DNA from 4 places in the Kribbella aluminosa genome. Region 3 is predicted to be linked to each of the others. Evidence: riboswitches for the same ligand, from Rfam matches in the RefSeq annotation. Region 3 holds a riboswitch; each other region holds the start of a gene.
What was found. Region 3 has a riboswitch for cobalamin ahead of JOF29_RS38935 (SCO2322 family protein). Riboswitches for the same ligand answer to the same signal wherever they lie in the genome.
Positions count from the first base shown of each region.

Region 1: linked by a shared signal. The riboswitch ahead of JOF29_RS44215 (magnesium chelatase ATPase subunit I) and the one ahead of JOF29_RS38935 (SCO2322 family protein) in region 3 are both predicted to bind cobalamin.
Region 2: linked by a shared signal. The riboswitch ahead of JOF29_RS34090 (CbtB domain-containing protein) and the one ahead of JOF29_RS38935 (SCO2322 family protein) in region 3 are both predicted to bind cobalamin.
Region 4: linked by a shared signal. The riboswitch ahead of JOF29_RS27100 (ABC transporter substrate-binding protein) and the one ahead of JOF29_RS38935 (SCO2322 family protein) in region 3 are both predicted to bind cobalamin.

Region 1 is NZ_JAGINT010000002.1:4,209,039-4,213,677, reverse strand. It holds gene cobO (cob(I)yrinic acid a,c-diamide adenosyltransferase) at 1-70, opposite strand, end outside; gene JOF29_RS44220 (vWA domain-containing protein) at 72-728, opposite strand; partial or broken gene JOF29_RS44215 (magnesium chelatase ATPase subunit I) at 1,099-2,073, opposite strand; cobalamin riboswitch at 2,138-2,261, opposite strand; gene surE (5'/3'-nucleotidase SurE) at 2,387-3,151, opposite strand; gene cobN (cobaltochelatase subunit CobN) at 3,164-4,639, opposite strand, start outside.
Region 2 is NZ_JAGINT010000002.1:2,668,551-2,673,189, forward strand. It holds gene JOF29_RS34075 (metal ABC transporter ATP-binding protein) at 1-795, shown strand, start outside; gene JOF29_RS34080 (metal ABC transporter permease) at 792-1,637, shown strand; gene JOF29_RS34085 (methylenetetrahydrofolate reductase) at 1,634-2,563, shown strand; cobalamin riboswitch at 2,587-2,732, shown strand; gene JOF29_RS34090 (CbtB domain-containing protein) at 2,770-2,997, shown strand; gene JOF29_RS34095 (CbtA family protein) at 3,009-3,854, shown strand; gene JOF29_RS45695 ((2Fe-2S)-binding protein) at 3,851-4,534, shown strand; gene JOF29_RS34105 (bleomycin resistance protein) at 4,522-4,639, opposite strand, start outside.
Region 3 is NZ_JAGINT010000002.1:3,725,331-3,729,969, forward strand. It holds gene JOF29_RS38925 (ABC transporter ATP-binding protein) at 1-344, opposite strand, end outside; gene JOF29_RS38930 (energy-coupling factor transporter transmembrane component T) at 341-1,426, opposite strand; gene JOF29_RS38935 (SCO2322 family protein) at 1,326-2,135, opposite strand; cobalamin riboswitch at 2,239-2,361, opposite strand; gene JOF29_RS38940 (hypothetical protein) at 2,361-2,570, opposite strand; gene JOF29_RS38945 (aldo/keto reductase family protein) at 2,567-3,577, opposite strand; gene JOF29_RS38950 (DUF3043 domain-containing protein) at 3,617-4,213, opposite strand; gene JOF29_RS38955 (PspA/IM30 family protein) at 4,369-4,639, shown strand, end outside.
Region 4 is NZ_JAGINT010000002.1:1,193,176-1,197,814, reverse strand. It holds gene pdxR (MocR-like pyridoxine biosynthesis transcription factor PdxR) at 1-458, shown strand, start outside; gene JOF29_RS27110 (FecCD family ABC transporter permease) at 451-1,389, opposite strand; gene JOF29_RS27105 (FecCD family ABC transporter permease) at 1,401-2,375, opposite strand; gene JOF29_RS27100 (ABC transporter substrate-binding protein) at 2,389-3,411, opposite strand; cobalamin riboswitch at 3,438-3,623, opposite strand; gene JOF29_RS27095 (hypothetical protein) at 3,678-4,639, opposite strand, start outside.

The DNA.
Region 1 (4,639 bases), 480 kb from region 3:
GCGGGCGGTTGCGGCGCTGCCGGGTGGTCAGGCCGTCGTCCGGTACCGCGGCCGGTTGCCCCTTCGGCATCTCAGGCCACCTTCCGTTCGGTGACCGTCCGGATGAGGTTGCCGGCGGCAACGTCTCCGAGGTCGAGGTACTCCGCTCCGAGATCCCCGGCGAGCTCCGCGGCGAGGCCGAGCCGGATGCCGCGGCGCGGTTCGCAGTCGACCACGACGGTGGCGATCCCGCGCTGCGCGAGGTGGCCGGCCGCCTGCCGGGCACGGCCGAACGCGTTGTCGCCGTACGTCGCGCGGCCGTCGGTGACGAGGACCAGGAGCGGGCGCCGGCGCGGGTCCCGGACGGCGGCGATCCGCAGTACGTCGGCGGCCTGCAGGAGGCCTTCGGCGAGTGGGGTACGACCGCCGGTGGGGAGGGATTCGAGCCGCCGTACGGCGGTCTCGACGCTGCCCGTCGGCGGGAGCGCGACGGTCGCGGCGGGGCCGGCGAAGGTGACGAGGCCGACGGTGTCGCGGCGCTGGTACGCGTCGAGCAGGAGCGAGACGATCGCGGTCTTCACCTCGCCCATCCGCTTCTTGGTCCCCATCGAGCCGGACGCGTCGACGCAGAACAGGACGAGGTTCCCTTCGCGTCCTTCGCGGACCGCCAGCCGTACGTCGTCCGCCCGCACCACCAGCCCGGGGCCACTGCGCCCTCGAACTTTCTGGTACGGCGCCGCACTCCGCACCGTCCCCAACACATGCGGCCGCCCCGCCTCACGCCCGACCCGGGCCCCGCTCCCCCACAACCCGCCCCACCTCGGTCAGCGCCCTCGACCGCCGCCCAGCCACTCCGGCCCCGGCAGTCTGCACACTCAACAACCGCGCCTTGTAGGGCTCGGAACTGCCCGCGACGTTACCGCTGGGCGCGGGACCTGGGACTGCGTCCTCCCCATCAGGGGACGATGGAGTGGAAGCGGCCGATTCATCCGTTTCGGGGCTCTCCGCCGGCGCGTCACCTCCTCCGGATCCGTCCGGGCCACCTGGGGTTGGGTCGTCGTCCGGGTCTTCCGGTGGGGTGCTGTTGTTGATGGCTTCTTCCAGCTGATCCTGGTCGAGGCCGGGAGCGTCGAACGGGTTCCGGCGGCGGCGGTGCGGGAGGGCCAGCTTGGCGGCGGCCCGGACGTCCTCGACCTCGACGACCGTACGCCCCGACCAGGCGGCGTGCGCCACCGCCGTACGAGCGGTGACCAGGTCCGCGCGCATCCCGTCCACGTCGAACGACGCGCAGATCTCCGCGATCTGTCGCAGTGCCGCGTCGGTCAGGATCACCTCGGTCAGCAGGTCGCGCGCCTTCACGATGCGTTCGGCCAGCTCCCGCTGCGGGCCGTCGTACCGCGCCACGAACGCGTCGGGATCCGCCTCGTACCCGAGCCGCGCCCGCATCACCTCGACCCGCACCGCAGGATCCCGGCTGGCGACCACGTCGACGGTCAGCCCGAACCGGTCCAGCAGCTGCGGCCGCAGCTCCCCCTCCTCCGGGTTCATCGTGCCGACCAGCACGAACCGCGCCGGATGCGTGACCGACACCCCGTCCCGCTCCACGGTCGCCCGGCCCATCGCGGCGGCGTCCAGCAGTACGTCGACCAGGTGGTCGTGCAGCAGGTTCACCTCGTCGACGTACAGCAACCCGCGATGCGCGGCCGCCAGCAGCCCCGGCTCGTACGCCGTGATGCCCTCCGCGAGCGCCTTCTCCAGGTGCAGCGACCCGAGCACCCGGTCCTCGGTCGCCCCGACCGGCAACTCCACCAACCGCGCCGCCCGCGGCTCCCCGTCCCCGGTGTGCGGCCCGTCCGGGCAGGTCGGGTCGGGACGGCCGGGGTCACAGGAGAAGCGGCAGCCAGGTACGACGTCCACCGGCGGCAGGATCTCGGTCAGCGCCCGGACCGCGGTCGATTTCGCCGTACCCTTCTCGCCGCGGATCAGCACCCCGCCGATCGCCGGCGAGATCGCGGCCAGGGCCAGGGCGAGCTGGAGCTCGTCCATCCCGACGACCGCGGTGAAAGGAAAGGAGTTCGCAACTGCAGCCCGCATCGGCGGCCCTTTCGTCGAGCGGGTGTCCACGCCCGCTACGGCTGGTACGCCGTACCGCGAGACCGCGACCCGGCGGACGGCCGCGGATGCCCTGGCTTCCGGGACCTTCTTCACGCAGGCCCTGGTCACAGTGGCGGGACCGCCCCGGACTCTCACCGGGTTCCACCACAACCGTCGGCCCGATCATGGCACACCCGTCCACCCCACAGCGCACCCCGCCCAGCTGTCGCCACGGATCCACACGCAGACACAACTCAACTGGAGGACGATTTCCCGCTGTCCCGGGGCGGGTTCTGCCTGCGTGGGGATCCGCCTAGGACGACCGCCCGGTCATCCGCTTCGCGAGGGCGGTGGCGGCGGCGTCGTCGGGGACCTCGCGGATGCCGACGATCGGGGTGACTGTGACGAATCCCTCGGCCAGCAGGGCCTCGTCGGTGCCGGGGACGGGCGGGGTGCCGGGGCGTTCGATCGCGACCATCGGCTCACCGGTCGGGGCCTTGGTGCCGACCAGCCGGGTGCGCTGCGGGACGGCGAGGGACGCGTGCCGGACACCGGCCAGCTGGTCCAGCGGGCGGTCGGGCACGTTGATCGTCAGGACCGTGCCGACGGGCTCCTCGGCGATCCAGCCGAGGGCCTCACCGGCGACCGTCGCCGCGGTCGGCCAGTGCGCCGGGTCGTCGGAGTCGATGCTGACGGCAACCGCCGACAGTCCCATCCCGGCCGCGGTCAGCGCCGCCGCGACGGTGCCGGAGTGGAAGATCGGTACGCCGATGTTCAGCCCGCGGTTGATCCCGGACAGCACCAGGTCCGGCGCCGGGCCGAACGCGCCGACGCAGGCCAGCGTGACCGCGAGCGCCGGCGTCCCCTCGATACCGGTGAACGTGACGCCGTGCTCCTCGTCGGACACCGTCCGGATCGGCCGCCCGACCATCCGGGCACGGGCCGAGCCGACCCCGCTCTCGTCGAGCAGCGGCGCGACCACGAGTACGTCGTACCCGAGCTCGGCGATCGCCGGCGCGAGAGCCCGGATCCCGGGTGCGAGGTAACCGTCGTCGTTGGTGATCAATACCCGTGCCATGCGTCGACCCAATCAGCCGCGGTCCTCGATGTCACCCTCCGTCTCAAGTACCGCGTTCCGCAGCGTCTCCAGCGCTTCGTCCGACGGTTCCGCCCACAGCCCCCGCTGCGCCGCCTCCAGCAGCCGTTCCGCGATGCCGTGCCGGGCCCACGGGTTCGACTTCCGGAAGAACTCCGCCATCTCCGGGTCCGCGACGTACTCGGTGGTCAGCGACTCGTACATCCAGTCGTCCACCACGCCCGCGGTCGCGTCGTACCCGAACAGGTAGTCCACGGTCGCCGCCATCTCGAACGCGCCCTTGTACCCGTGCCGGCGCATCGCCGCCATCCACCGCGGGTTCACCACCCGCGCGCGGAACACCCGCTTCGCCTCTTCCTCCAGCGTCCGCGTCCGCACCTGCGCGGGGACGGCCGAGTCGCCGACGTACGCCTTCGGGTTCGCGCCGGTCAGGTGCCGGACCATCGCGATCATGCCGCCGTGGTACTGGAAGTAGTCGTCGGAGTCCATGATGTCGTGCTCGCGGGTGTCGGCGTTCTTGGCCGCGACCTGGATCCGGGCGTACGCGCGCTCCATCGAGCCGCGGGCCTCGGCGCCGTCGAGGTCCTTGCCGTACGCGTACCCGCCCCAGACGGCGTACACCTCGGCGAGCTCCGCGTCGGTCCGCCAGTTCCGGGCGTCGACGAGCGGCAGCAGACCGGCGCCGTACGAGCCCGGCCTGGAGCCGAACACGCGAGCCGTCGCCTGCCGTACGTCGTTGCCCGCAGCAACATCTTCGGCGACGTGTGCCTTCAGGAAGTTGCCGTCCGCCGGCTCGTCCAGCGCCGCCACCGTCCGGACCGCTTCGTCGAGGAGTGCGACGACGTGCGGGAACGCGTCCCGGAAGAACCCGGAGATCCGGATCGTCACGTCGATCCGCGGCCGCCCGAGCTCTTCCAGGCTCACCACCTCGAAGCTGGTCACCCGCCGCGACGCCTCGTCCCACACCGGCCGGCAGCCGAGCAGCCACAACACCTCGGCGAGGTCGTCACCCTGCGTCCGCATGGCCGACGTACCCCAGATGGTCAGGCCGACGGACCGGGGGTACTCCCCCGTCTCCGCCTGGTGCCGGGCAAGCAACGAGTCAGCGAGCGCCACGCCCACGTCCCAGGCGTTCCGGCTGGGAATCGCCTTCGGGTCGACCGCGTAGAAGTTCCGCCCGGTAGGCAGCACATTCACCAGCCCGCGGGTAGGCGACCCCGACGGCCCAGCCTCCACGAACCGCCCGTCCAGCGCCCGCAACACGTTGGCCACCTCGTCCCCCGTCCGCGCCAACCGCGGCACAACCTCCTCAGCAGCAAACCGCAAGGACGCCACCACCCCGCCCAACCCACCCGCGCGAGACTCTCCCGTGTTTTCTTCCTCCCAGTCGCGGGCCAACACCTCGCTGACGACAACTGGAACCTTCGTCGCGTCCCAGCCGACCGTCTCCATCCCGACGACCAGCTTCCG
Region 2 (4,639 bases), 1.1 Mb from region 3:
GTCCTCACCCTGGAGCAGGCCGCGCTCGGCTTCGGGTCCCGCACCCTCTGGGACGGCCTCGACCTGCAGGTGCACAGCGGCGAGCTGATCGCCGTACTGGGCGCCAACGGGTCCGGCAAGTCCAGTCTGCTCAAGGTGATCCTCGGACAGACCCGGCTCCGGTCCGGTTCCGCGACGCTCCTCGGTACGCCGGTACGTCGGGGTGACCGGCGGATCGGGTACATCCCGCAGCAACGGCTCGCGGAGGACGGCGCACCGCTGCGTGGCCGGGACCTCGTCGCGCTCGGCGTGGACGGGCACCGGTGGGGCGTGCCGATCCCGTCGCGGCGACGTCGGCAGCGGGTGAATCAGCTGCTCTCGTCCGTCGGGGCCGAGGCGTACGCGTCCACCCCGTTGTCGTCGTTGTCGGGCGGTGAGCAGCAACGGCTGCGGATCGCGCAGGCGCTGGCGGCCGAGCCGCGGCTGCTGCTGTGCGACGAGCCGTTGCTGTCGCTGGACCTGCCGCATCAACGGCTGGTCAGCGATCTCGTCGACGACGCCCGCCGGCGGCTCGACCTCGGCGTACTGTTCGTCACCCACGACATCAACCCGATCCTGGACAAGGTGGACCGGCTGCTCTACATCGCCAACCACCGGTTCCGGATCGGTACGCCGGACGAGGTGCTGACCACCGAAGTACTGAGTGAGCTGTACGACGCACCGGTCGAGGTCATCCGGCACAACGGGCGGATCCTGGTCGCGGGCGTGCCGGACCACGACCCGTACCACCATCCCGAACAGGCCGGTGCGCGATGATCGCCCTGGACAGCATCTGGTCGCAGATCTTCAACTTCTCCGGGTACGGGGAACTGCTGCCGTTGCTGAGGAACTCGATCATCGCGTGCGTCGTGCTCGGCGTCGTCGGCGGGCTGATCGGGGTGTTCGTGATGATGCGCGACATGGCGTTCGCGGTGCACGGCGTCAGCGAGCTGTCGTTCGCCGGCGCGGCGGCCGGGCTGCTGTTCGGCGTCAGCGTCGTCACCGGGGCGCTCGTCGGATCGCTGGTCGCGGCGCTGCTGATCGGCGTACTGGGTGCTCGTGCGCGGGACCGCAACTCGGTCACCGCGGTGCTGATGCCGTTTGGCCTCGGGCTCGGCATCCTGTGCCTCGGCCTGTACCACGGGCGCGCGGCGAACAAGTTCGGCCTGCTCACCGGGCAGATCGTGGCGATCGACGACCCGCAGATCAAGTCGCTGATCGCGATCTCCGTCGTGGTCGCCGTCGGACTGGTCCTGGTCTGGAGACCGTTGCTCTTCGCAAGCACCGACGCCGACGTCGCCGCCGCGCGCGGTGTCCCGGTCGGCGTACTGTCGATCGTCTTCATGATCCTGCTCGGCCTCGCGGTCGCGGTCTCGGTACAGATCGTCGGAGCGCTGCTCGTCCTCTCGCTCCTCGTCACCCCGGCCGCCGCAGCCCTCCGGGTCTCGTCGTCACCGGTCGTCGTCCCGCTGCTCAGCATCGCGTTCGCCGTCACCGCGTCCGTGGGCGGAATCCTCCTGTCCGCAGGCAGTTCGGTGCCGATCAGCCCGTACATCACCACGATCTCGTTCACCATCTACGTCTTGTGCCGCCTGGCGCCCTCTAAGCTGGCTCGGTGAATCATCGGTCCGATCTGTCGGCGTTGCTCCGGAGCGGGCGCGGCACGGAGTTGCTGCTGTACGGGATGACGCCGCCCCGGCAGTCGATCGCCCCGGACGCGCTCGAACGCTTCACCGCGGTGACGCGGACCCGGCTCGAGCAGCTCGACATCGATGCGCTGATCCTCTACGACATCGACGACGAGGCACAGCGGACGCCGGACGAGCGGCCGTTCCCGTTCAGCCCGACGATGGACCCGGCGGACTTCCTGGCCGACCACCTGTCCTGGTGGGACCGGCCGACGATCGTGTACCGCTCGGTCGGCAAGTACAGCGAGGCCGAGCTGGACTCGTGGGTACGGCGTCCCTCGGACCAGCTCGGCACGGTGATGGTCGGCGCACCGACGAGCTCCGCCGACGTACGAACGACGCTGCCCGCCGCGTACGACCTGTGGCAGCGGTCCGGGTCGGCGCTGCCGCTCGGCGGTGTGACGATCCCCGAGCGGCACTCGTCCCGCCAGGACGAGCACCACCGGCTGCTCCGGAAGCAGCACAGTGGATGCTCGTTCTTCGTCACCCAGGTCATCTACGACGTCAGCGCCGCGATGGACCTGGCCTCCGACTACCTGTACCTCTGCCGCGAACGGAACGTCGAGCCGGTCCCGATCGTGTTCACGCTCTCGATCTGCGGCTCGGTGAAGACCCTGGAGTTCCTCGCCTGGCTCGGCGTCCGCGTCCCCCGCTGGCTCCGCAACGAACTCGTCCACGCCACCGACCCGGTCGCCGACTCGTACGCCCACTGCGTCACGATCGCCCGCACCCTCTCGACGTACTGCCGCGACCGCGACCTCCCCTTCGGCTTCAACGTCGAAAGCGTCTCCACCCGCCGGATCGAGAACGACGCAAGCATCAACCTGGTCAAGGAACTCCGCACGTTCGTCGGCTGAGCGGTTCGGTCGCTGAGCGGTTCGGTTGACGTGCCGGGGCGGGATCCGTACGCTCCCAGACAGTGACGGCGCAAGGAAGCCGATGGGAATTCGGCACGGTCGCGCCACTGTGAGCCGGTCGCCTTCGGGTGCCGGCGAGTCAGATACTTCGCCGTCGCGACGCTCCACTGGTAGCGGGACGCAGGATCCCCTGAAGGAGGCTTCACGTGAGTAATCTGTCTGCCCAGACGACTGTACCGACGACCACGTCGACCACGATCGTTCTTCCGGTGTCGAAGGCCGTGCTCTGGCTGGTCGGTACCGCGGTCCTGGCGCTCCTGGCGTACTACTTCATCGGCGTCGACCAGGGTGCGTACTCGATCTTCGGCAAGGACATGCACATCCACGAGTTCGTGCACGACGCGCGGCACTTCCTCGGCTTTCCCTGCCACTGACTGCCACTGATATGGAACGGCAACTGATCCTCCGCGGCCTGCTGGCCGGCGGAGCCGGTGGCCTGGTCGCGTTCGTGTTCGCGCGGATCTTCGCCGAGCCGCAGATCCAGGCCGCGATCGACTACGAGAGCGGCCGGTCCGCCGCCCAGCAGACCCTGGACAAGGCGGCCGGACTGCCGGTCGAGGCGGCCGAGCCGGACCTGTTCAGCCGGACGCTGCAGGCGAACGTCGGAATCGGCCTCGGCATGATCCTGTTCGGGATCGCGATGGGCGCGCTGTTCGCGGTCGCGTACACGATCTGCCTCGGCCGGGTCGGCAAGCTCCGGCCGCGGACGCTGGCGATGCTGGTCGCGGTCGGCGGTTTCCTCGGGATCTACTTCGTACCGTTCCTGAAGTACCCGGCGAACCCGCCGGCGATCGGCCACGAGGAGACCATCCACGACCGCGGCAACCTCTACCTGCTGATGGTGTTCTGCTCGCTGGTCCTCCTGGTCGGTGCCGTTGCCCTGGGCAAGCGCCTGACGCCGCGCCTCGGCAACTGGAACGCGACTCTGCTGGCGATTGCGGCGTACGTCGTGGTGATCGGTGTCCTGATGGCCGTCCTGCCGTCGCTCGGGCAGCTCGCGGCCAACGTGCAGGAGTACGGCCGGCACGCGACGGAGACCCCGCTGCCGCTGACCGACGACAAGGGCACGATCGTGTACCCGGGCTTCGACGCGGACCGGCTGTACGCGTTCCGGTTGTACTCCGTCGGCGCGCAGGTCCTGCTCTGGGGCGTGATCGGCCTGGTGTTCGGCCTACTCGCCGACCGCCTGCTCCGGCCGCGGACGGCCACCCCGGTGGCGAGTACGGTGTGACACTCCTCGACCGGATCGCCGGCCTGGGACCGTTCTTCGGAGTCGCGCAACACACCGACCCGTCGCCGGAGCCGCCCTGGCGCCGCATGTCCGAGATCGTGGACGATCCGTCGGTCCTGGAGGACCGCGTCGCCCAGACGCGGGCCTACCTGGGCGCGGTGAGCGGCCAGGAAACCGAGGCGATCGAAGTACGCGTGGCCGCATCGGTAACCCACCTCGGCCTGGTCGCCCGCCTGATCTCACCGGCGCTGGCATCCGCCGTACTGGAGCGCCGCGTCCCGATCCTCGCCCTCGACCAGCTCCACTGGCAGCCGATCCTCGGCGGAGCGTTCCCGCTCTCCTTGCCGCCGATCCCTCCAGCTGGTGGAGATCTGTACCGGGAACTCTTCGACGGCCCCATCCCCGCGATCGCGCAAGCCTTCCAGCTCTCGGACCACATCCTCACCGGCAACGTGGCCTCAGCCGTCAACGGCGCAGCCACCGCCATGGCGAACGCCGACCCGACCCTCGCCGACCCCGCCCGTACCCTCGCAGCCCAGCTCCTCGCCACCCCACCCCTCCGCGACGCCCACACCACCAACCCGTTCCGCCGCCGCAGCTGCTGCCTCATCTACCGCGCGGCCCGCGACCACAACGGCCCCCTCTGCGGCGACTGCGTCCTCGCCGCTCAGTCGAGGTAGCCGGTTGCCGGGTTGATGCCGGAGAGGAAGTCGCCGATGGCGCGGTGGTGGTCGGCGTCGGTTCTGGTGTGGTCGGAGGATCCGGACTCGGTGAAGCCGTAGCCG
Region 3 (4,639 bases):
GGCGCCACGCCCAGCGACTCCATGCTGTACGCCAGCTCGTCCTCGACCGTGTCGGTGACGAACCCGGCCATCGGGTCCTGCCCGACCATCCCGACCACGTCCGCAAGGTCCCGCGGCCGGTACTCGCGGGTGTCCCGCCCACCGACCAGCACCCGCCCGGCGAGCGTGCCGCCGGTGAAGTGCGGCACCAGCCCGTTGATTGCCCGCAGCAACGTGGACTTGCCGGACCCGGTGCGGCCGATCACCAGCGCCAGCTCACCCTCCGGCACCGTGAAGCTCACGTCCCGCAGGGCCGGCTGGCGCGCACCGTCGTACGTCACGGTCACCTGGTCGAACTCGATCATGCCGCGTCCTTCTTCAACGGTGGCGCAGTGAGGGCGGGCGCCAGTCCGATCAGTACGCCGACGGCTGGCAGCACCGGGACCGGTGGGACCACCAACGGCCCCGCCAGCAGCAGGCCGTCCACACCGCGGACCGCTGCGGTCACCATCGCTCCTGCAGCGACCGCACCGGCCGCCACGACCAGCCACTCGGGCAGGGCCCACGGGTCTGGCCGGTACCGCGTCCTGCTGACCCGTTGGCGCCCTACGGCCATGGCCGCGACCGCGAGGAGTACGCCGACCACGAGCGCGCCGGCTGCGAGTGGAAACGCCATGGAGTCGGTCAGCAACGCGTAGACACCGAGCAGGATCCCTAGCAGGCCCAGCAACACGCATAACGCTGTGAGCCGACGCTGACTACGAGGAGCCTGCGCCGTACGCCCGTACCCGCGGGAGTCCATCGCAGCCGCCAGCTCCACCGACCGGTCGAGGGCACCTTCCAGCACCGGCATGGCCGTCGTACGGAAGGAGGCACGCGTACGGCCGCGCAGTCGGCGTGCACTGCGGATACGGCGGCCGTCCGTCACGAGCTGCGGTGCGAAGGTCAGTGCCACGACACAGGCGACGCCCATCTCGTACAGGGCCCCCGGCAACGACTTCAGCAACCGCCGTGGACTGGCCAGGGCGTTGGCCGCTCCGACGCAGCACAGCATCACGGCCAGTTGCCCGCCGTCGTACAGAGCGGTTATCAGTGCCTCTGCCGTCACTTGACCGCCGAGCTTGACCCCGGCAGCCCAGCCAGGCAACGGGACCTGCGGCAGCGTGAACAGCACCGTGTTGCCCTGAGAGCGGGTCGACAGCAACGCCTGCAGGACCACACGGACCGCAATCACCAGCAGCCCCAGCTTGAGGAACGCAGTGAAGCTGTGCGCCCATGGTGCATCGCTGCGACGCGCAGCCACGACAAAACCGGTGACGGCGAGGATAAGAACCAGCAGAACCGGGTTACGCGTCCTGCTGGCCGCTACAGCCATGCACAGCGCCCACAACCACCAAGCCCCCGGGTGGAGTGCCCGGGGGAGCGTGAGGTGGTGGACGGCGCGCATCTACTTGGCTGCGGTACGCCGACGGTTGATGAACAGCCCGCCGCCGGCCAGGAGCACGACCACGACGATCGCGATGATGATGCCCGTCCACGGCGTACCGCTGTTGCTGCCGGAGGTCGACGCGGCAGGGGCAGGGGGCCGCCGAGCCCACGGCGGACTTGATCTCCAGCGTCACCGGGGTGTCGGTGGCCGGGACCTTGATGTTCTTCACCTGGTCCCCGCAGCCCTTCGCCGGGTACCCGCTGATACCGCAGGTGAGGCCCTTCTCGATCCGGTCGGGTCCGGCCGCGGCCAGGATCTGCGCGCCGGTCGAGGTCGTGGCGGTCACCACACAGGTCCCGGTGGCCAGGCCCGGGGTCTCACCGGAGACGGCGTCCTCCGGCGTACCAGGATCGACGACCAGGGCCACGCGCGTCTTGCCGGTCTCTGCCGGGGTCTTGCCGCAGACGGCGGCGAAGTCACCCGAGGCCCGCGGTACCCGCGGCTTGGCGCCGCCGAGGGCGAACCGCCAGCCCTCCACCGACCCGTCGGCCGGCACGACGGCGTCCGGCCCCTTCTGTGCGAAGGCCCACTGGCCGTTGCTCCACTGGTAGTAGCCCCAGAAGCGGTAGCCGTCCTCGGCCCTTGCTGAAGTTGCAACGGCCCCAGCAAGCAGGAGACCCGCCAGCAGGCTGAGGACCAGTCGTACGGTCCGGCGATGTGCAGTCATGATGAGTCCTCGGTCGGGCCGCAGCCCGGTGGAGGAGGTCCCGCCTGCACCGGCAGGGTAGGGCTCCACCCGCGGACCACGGCGGGTAGTTGAGCCTGACCGCCTGCGTCACAGTGTTCCGGCTCGCCACCGAGATCGGTGGCCTACGGTTGCGGGTCAGCGCCGGACTTCGACCGGCTTCCCTGTGACGCAGGCGTGTGGTTCGACCGAAACTCTACTCTGTGCTCATTCGGCGGACGACAAACTCATCGGCCCGTACACCTCGCGGCTGTCCTCCAGCAGGAACACCTGAGCGACGCCGCGGTCGGCCAGGTCCCGCCAGGTCTCGCCCAGCCAGCTCTCGGCGTCGCCCTGGGCCGAGAACTCCGCGCCGCCGACCTCACCCGGGTCGACCAGCGCACCGGTCGCGGTCTCGAACCGCCAGCTCCAGCTCACGAGTTCGGCCGCTTCTGCGGGGAGTTCTGCGCGGTCTTCGCCGGATCCTTCTCGACGATGTGGCCGAGCACCTCGTCGATCCGCTTCAGCAGACCCTCGTCCAGCGTCACGCCGGAGGCCTTGACGTTCTCGGTGACCTGCTCGGGCCGGGAGGCGCCGATGATCGCCGAGGCGACGTTCGGGTTCTGCAGTACCCAGGCGATCGCCAGCTGCGACAGCGACAGGCCGACCTCGGCCGCCAGCGGCTTCAGCTCCTGGACCCGGGTCAGTACGTCGTCGGTGAGGAACCGCTTGATGAAGTTCGACCCGTTCGCGTCGGTGGCCCGGGAGCCCTCGGGCGGCTGCTGACCGGGCAGGTACTTGCCGGTGAGCACCCCCTGCGCGATCGGCGAGAACACCACCTGGCTGATCCCGAGCTCCTCGGACGCCGGGACCACCTCGCCCTCGATGACCCGCCAGAGCATGCTGTACTGCGGCTGGTTCGAGACGAACGGGATCCGCAGCTCGCGGGCCAGCCGGTGGCCCTCCTGGAGCTGCTCCGCGGTCCACTCCGAGACACCGATGTACAGCGCCTTGCCCTGCCGGACGACGTCGGCGAACGCCTCCATCGTCTCCTCGAGCGGCGTCTCGGTGTCGTACCGGTGCGCCTGGTAGAGGTCGACGTAGTCGGTGCCGAGCCGCTTCAGCGAGCCGTTGACGGACTCGAGGATGTGCTTGCGGGACAGGCCGGTGTCGTTCGGCCCGCCCGGACCGGTCGGCCAGTACACCTTGGTGAAGATCTCCAGCGACTCGCGGCGCTCGCCGGCCAGCGCCTCGCCGAGCACCGACTCGGCCTTGGTGTTCGCGTAGGTGTCGGCGGTGTCGAACGTCGTGATGCCGGCCTCCAGGGCGGCCCGGACGCAGGCCTTGGCCTGCTCGTTCTCCACCTGGGAGCCGTGCGTCAGCCAGTTGCCGTACGAGATCTCGCTGACCTTGAGACCACTGTTGCCCAGATAGCGGAAGTCCATACCCCGACCCTACTTGCCCGGGGTCAGGAGGCCAGCATCTCAGTGCGGCCGTTCGCCGCGCTTCACCATCGGCTTCGGCAGCCGCCAGCGGCGCATCTGCATGGTCCGCCGGACCGCGTAGAAGCCGATGCCCTTGGTGGACTCCTTCGGGAACTTGATCCCGATCTGCTTCTTCACCCCCGCGGTGAGCAGGAGCCAGTCGCCGGCGATCAGCACGATCATGAACAGGAACAGCAGGTTCACCATCCCGGCCAGCCACGGGAACTGCGGCGAGAACACCACGCCGACCAGCGACACCACCAGCAGGATCGGCAGCGCGAACTCCATCACCGAGTACCGGGCGTCGACGTAGTCCCGGGCGAACCGCCGGATCGGGCCCTTGTCGGCGGCCGGCAGGTACCGGTCGTCGCCGGTCTGCATGGCCTGCTGCATCTTGGCCCGCTCGGTCCGCATCTTGTCCCGGCGGATGGCCGAGGCCTCCTTGCGGTTCCGCGGCTTCTTGAAGGTCGCCTTCCGGGGCCGCCTCCGCTTCCTTGCGGCTCGGCGTCGGCCGCCCCTTGCCGCCCGGCTTGCCCTGGGGGTCGGCGGGTACGGTGGTAGCTGTCTCAGACTTGGTACGACGGAACACGGGGTCAGAACCTCATTCGCAGGGCAGGAGCGTCGGGGTGGTCCCCGGACCTTTACACCACTTTATCGGGGCACGTCCCGATGGTGTGGTGACCCGGTGGGACATAGGGTGGACTGTACGCACGCCGGGTCGTCAGTCCGGCACAGAAGGGGTACGGATATCGATGAGCATCTTCAGGCGGATGTCGACGATCTTCAAGGCCAAGGCGAACTCCGCCCTGGACAAGGCCGAGGATCCTCGCGAAACCCTTGACTACTCGTATCAGAAGCAGCTCGAGCTGCTCCAGAAGGTACGCCGCGGTGTGGCCGACGTGGCCACCAGCCGGAAGCGGGTGGAGCTGCAGGCGTCCCAGCTGCAGTCCCAGTCGGCGAAGCTGCAGGAGCAGGCGCAGAAGGCGCTCTCGATGGGCCGCGAGGACCTGGCCCGCGAGGCGC
Region 4 (4,639 bases), 2.5 Mb from region 3:
CCAAGCTGCTCGCGCCCGCGCTGCGGATCGGCTGGATGCTGGCGCCCCCGCAGTACAAGGAGGAGCTGATCGGCCGGAAACGCCTCGCCGACCTCGGCAACGCGGCGCTCCCGCAGCTGACCCTCGCGCACCTGATGGAGTCCGGCGAACTCGAACGCCAGCTCCGGATGCTCCGCCGCCGGCACCGTACCCGCCGGGACGCGATGGTCGCCGCGATCCGCACTCACTTGCCGACGGCAACCATCCACGGCGCCGCCGCCGGCCTGCACCTCACCATCACCTTCGACGAAGGCGACGACCTCGCACTCGCCGCGGCCGCCCTGGACGCCGGCGTGAAGTGCCACCCGCTGTCCTGGCACTGCCAGCTCCCGCACGCCCCCGGCCTCGTTCTCGGGTACGCCGCCCGCACCCCGACCGAGATCACCGACGCGATCGCCACCATCGCGAGCGTCAGATAGGACGAGCGCGGGTCAACAGATACAGCAGGTACGGCGCGCCGAGAAAGGCCGTCACCACACCCACCGGCAGCACGGTCGGTGCGACCACCGTCCGCGCCAGCAGATCCGACACGACCACCAGCAACGCCCCGATCGCCCCCGGAACCACCAGCCCAGGTCGCGGAACCAGCCGGCGGGCCAGCTGCGGCGCCACCAGCGCAACGAACCCGATCGGCCCAGCGGTCGCCGTCGCCAACGCCGCGAGCCCGACACCGAGGGCGATCAGTACCCCGCGGGCGCTCTCGACCCGCCCGCCGAGCGCCCGCGCGAGGTCGTCGCCCAGCTCCAGCAACCGCAGCTGCCGCTCGACCACGACGGCCGCCGGAATCCCGACGGCCAGCGTGACCCCGATCAGTACGACGTGCGTCCATGACCGCCCGGCGAGACTCCCGGCGAGCCACATCGACGCGCTCTTCGCCGTGTAGATGTCCGCGAGCGTCAGCAGGTACGCCGTCAACGACCCGACGATCGCCGTCACCCCGACGCCGACCAGCACCAGCCGATTCCCCGAGACCCCGTTCCGGTACGCGAGCAGGTACACGCTCACCGCCGACAGCAGCGACCCGGCGAGCGCGCCGAGCGGGATCCACCCGCTGCCGATCACGGTGATGATCAGTACGGCGGCCAGCGCGGCTCCGGCGTTGATGCCGATCAGGTCCGGGCTGACCAGCGGGTTCCGGGCCAGCCGCTGGAAGATCGCGCCGGACATCGCGAACGCCGCGCCGACCCCGATCCCGGTCAGTACGCGGGGCAGCCGGTTGTTCACCACCACGTCGTACGTGATCAAGGTGCCCTGCCCGGACAAGGTCCGCAGCACCTCGGCGATCGACAGCGTGTAGTCACCGCGAGTCAGGGCGTACGCCCCCACGACGACGGTCAGCACCGACGCCACCACGCCCGTCCTCACAGCGCGGCCGTTCGCCGGCGCCGGACCAGGGCGATGAACAGCGGGGCGCCGATCAGCGCGGTGACGATCCCGACCTGCAGCTCGGCCGGCCGCGCGACCACCCGTCCGACGATGTCGGCGAGCAGCAGTACGACGGGCGCGAGCAGCATCGACCACGGCAGGATCCGGCGCTGGTCCGGGCCGACGACCAACCGCGCGACCTGCGGTACGGCGAGCCCGAGGAAGCCGATCGGTCCCGCGATCGCGGTCGCCGTACCGGCCAGCACCACGACCGCGAGGCCGGCCAGTACGCGGATCAGCAGCACCCGGGTACCGAGCGCCTGGGCCAGGTCGTCGCCCAGCGCGAGCTGGTTCAGCGACCGCCCCAGCACCAGGGCAAGAACGATGCCAAAAGCAACGAACGGCACGGCCTGGGCGACGATCCCGTGGTCGGCCAGCGACAACGACCCCACCACCCAGAAGCGGTACTCGTTCAGCGTCGACAGGTCCAGCAGCGTCGCCGCCGACGTGACCGAGCCGAGCAGCGCGGAGATCGCCGCACCGGCCAGCGCGAGCTTCACCGGCGTCGTACCGCCGACCGCGCCGACCAGGTAGACGGCCACCGTGGCCACCAGCGCCCCGCCCATCGCGAACCAGACGTACCCGCTGAGGCTGTGGATGCCGAACAGCCCGATCGCCGCGACGACCGCCACCGCGGCGCCGGCGCTCACGCCGAGGATCCCGGGGTCGGCCAGCGGATTCCGGGTGACGCCCTGCATGACCGCTCCGGACAGCCCGAGCGCGGCGCCGACCAGCAGACCCGCGACGGTCCGCGGCAACCGCAGGTACCGGACCACGCGGTCGCTGTCGCTGCCGGTGAAGTCCGTCAGCGCCCGGTACACCTCCCCCGGCCCGATCCAGCGGTCGCCGACGCACAGGGACAACACGACGACGACCGCCAGTACTGCGACCAGGCCGGCGGCCCGCTTCACTTGACAGGGCGTGTCACCAGACACGCCCTAGATCGGGGTGCAGGATGTGGCCGAGGTTCTCCGTCGTGTAGGCGCCGCGGACGCCGGCCGAGTGGTTGGCGAACAGCCACGGGACGACGTGCTTGGAACGCACCGCCTTCAGATTGGCGAACGCCGGATTGGCGAGGATCTTGTTCACGTCCGGCTGCGAGGCCGCGGGTGTCAGCGAGGCGTCACAGCAACCGCTGATCAGCACGTAGTCGGGGTCCCGCTTGATGAACTCCTCGACGCTGATCTTCACGTTCCGCTTCGAGGTCAGGTCCGCGAACGCGTTCACGCCGCCCGCCTGCCGGATCAGCACGGTGCCGAAGTCCGGGCCGCCGGACACCGTCATCCCGCCGCCCTCCAGCCCCGGGCGGATGATCGCCACGGTCGGCCGCGGCGCGTCCTTCACCGCGTCGGAGACCGCGGCGATCCGGCGCTTCTGGTCGGCGATCACCTGCGCGGCGCGGTCCTCGACGCCGAACAACCGGCCGAGGTCGCGCAGGTCGGCGTACACGTTGTCCATCGAAACCGTCGCCGGGTCGATCGCCTCGTCGCCCTTGCCGTCAGCGGTCGGGCACAGCGGGCTGAAGATCCAGGTCTGCACCCCGAGGTCCGCGAGACCCTTCCGGCTGCCGAAGCTGGCGTCGCTCCCGGCCGCGCTGAACACGTCGTTGAACCCGGACAGCACGAAGTCCGGATTCAGGCTGAGCAGCTCCTCGCGGCTCGGCAGGTTCTTGAAGTACTTCGCCTTCGACTGCGCGGCGGTGTACTCCGGCAGCACCTGGGAGTCGAGGTACGCCGTACCGACCAGGCGGTCCGAGATGCCCAGCGCGTGGGCCAGCTCGATCGCCGGCTGATACGCCGCGAACACCCGCTTCGGCGGGCCGTCGACGGACACGTCGATCCCGCAGTTCTTCACAGTGGTCGCGCCCGGGCTCTCGGCGGCAGACGGTGCACAACCGGCCAGCAGCGAAAGCGACAGGGCAACAGCAAGCACACGTACTACGGCCATGGCGGACCGCTCCTCCAGCACCTCGTGGACGGGTCAGCGCCGTGGCCGGTCTCCTGGCTGACGGGATACCGCGATCGCCGGTCGAACCTTCCCAGCCGCAAGCGGCCAGTGGTCTCCCCGAGGGGAACATCCGGCGAACATCCCGATCACAGTGGCGAGGGCCGCGCCGGTACTACACCGGCTTCCCGAACACCACGGCGCGGCCACCCTAACACCCGCGACCGGGTCGCAGGTCGGGCGTCTCAGCGGGAGTCTCAGCGCGTGTCTCAGTGCGTGTAGAGCGAGGACAGCGCGAGCGCGAACTGGGTCATCAGGTCCGGGTTGATCGCGCGGGCCGGCAGCGGGACCAGGTCGACGAGTTTGTCGTCGCCGACCCGGATCGTCGTCCGGCCGGTCGCGGTGTCGATGTACCCCTCGTCGCCGAGCGGGATCGACTGCGAGGTCGCGGCCTTGCCGAGCGGTGCCATCAGCGCCTTGGCGTCCGGCTCCCGGCGGACCGTCGAGTACAGCACGCTCGTGCCTGTCACCCAGCCGCACACCGGGTCGCCGACGAGGGTCTCACCGTCGCGGCGGGCCGTCGCCGGCACGCCCATCACCTGCTCGGCCGCGGCCGATCCTGCATCGCACTCCGGCCGGGTGATCTCCAGCGCCGGCGCGGGCAGCCCGGGCGCCTGCCGGGCGACCTCCTGGCCGAGTACGACGTACTTCGCGAGCGTGGCGCGGGGACCGGAGATCTTGTACAGCCTGCCGTCGAGCAGGAACACCACGAACGTACTCGTCCCGTACCCGCCCTCGCCTAGGTTCGCGGTCACGGCGGGCTCGCGCCCGTGGGCGGCGTACACCTTCCGGGCCGCCGCCAGCGTCGCCGCCGTTGCCTGCAGCACCGAAACCCCGATCCGCAGCACCGGTCCGTTCGCTGTGGTGCCGAGGCTCAGCTGACAGACGTCGTACGCCGGGATGTCGAGCTCGGCCGGCGGGTTCTCGCGCTGGATTCGCACGACCGGCACGGCCAGCGTGGTCCGGACCAGGGTCTCGTCGATCCGCAGGCACACCGTGTCGGCGGGCGTCGCCGACGCGGTCGGTGACGGCGTGTCCGAGGGCGTCGCCGACGGGGTGTCGAACCCGCTCACCGAGACCAGCGGCGGCACGCTAGGCGCGGTCTCCTGCCCGTGACCGCCACACCCCGCAAGCAGTACGACGGCCAGCCCGGCGGCGATCAGGGTACGCA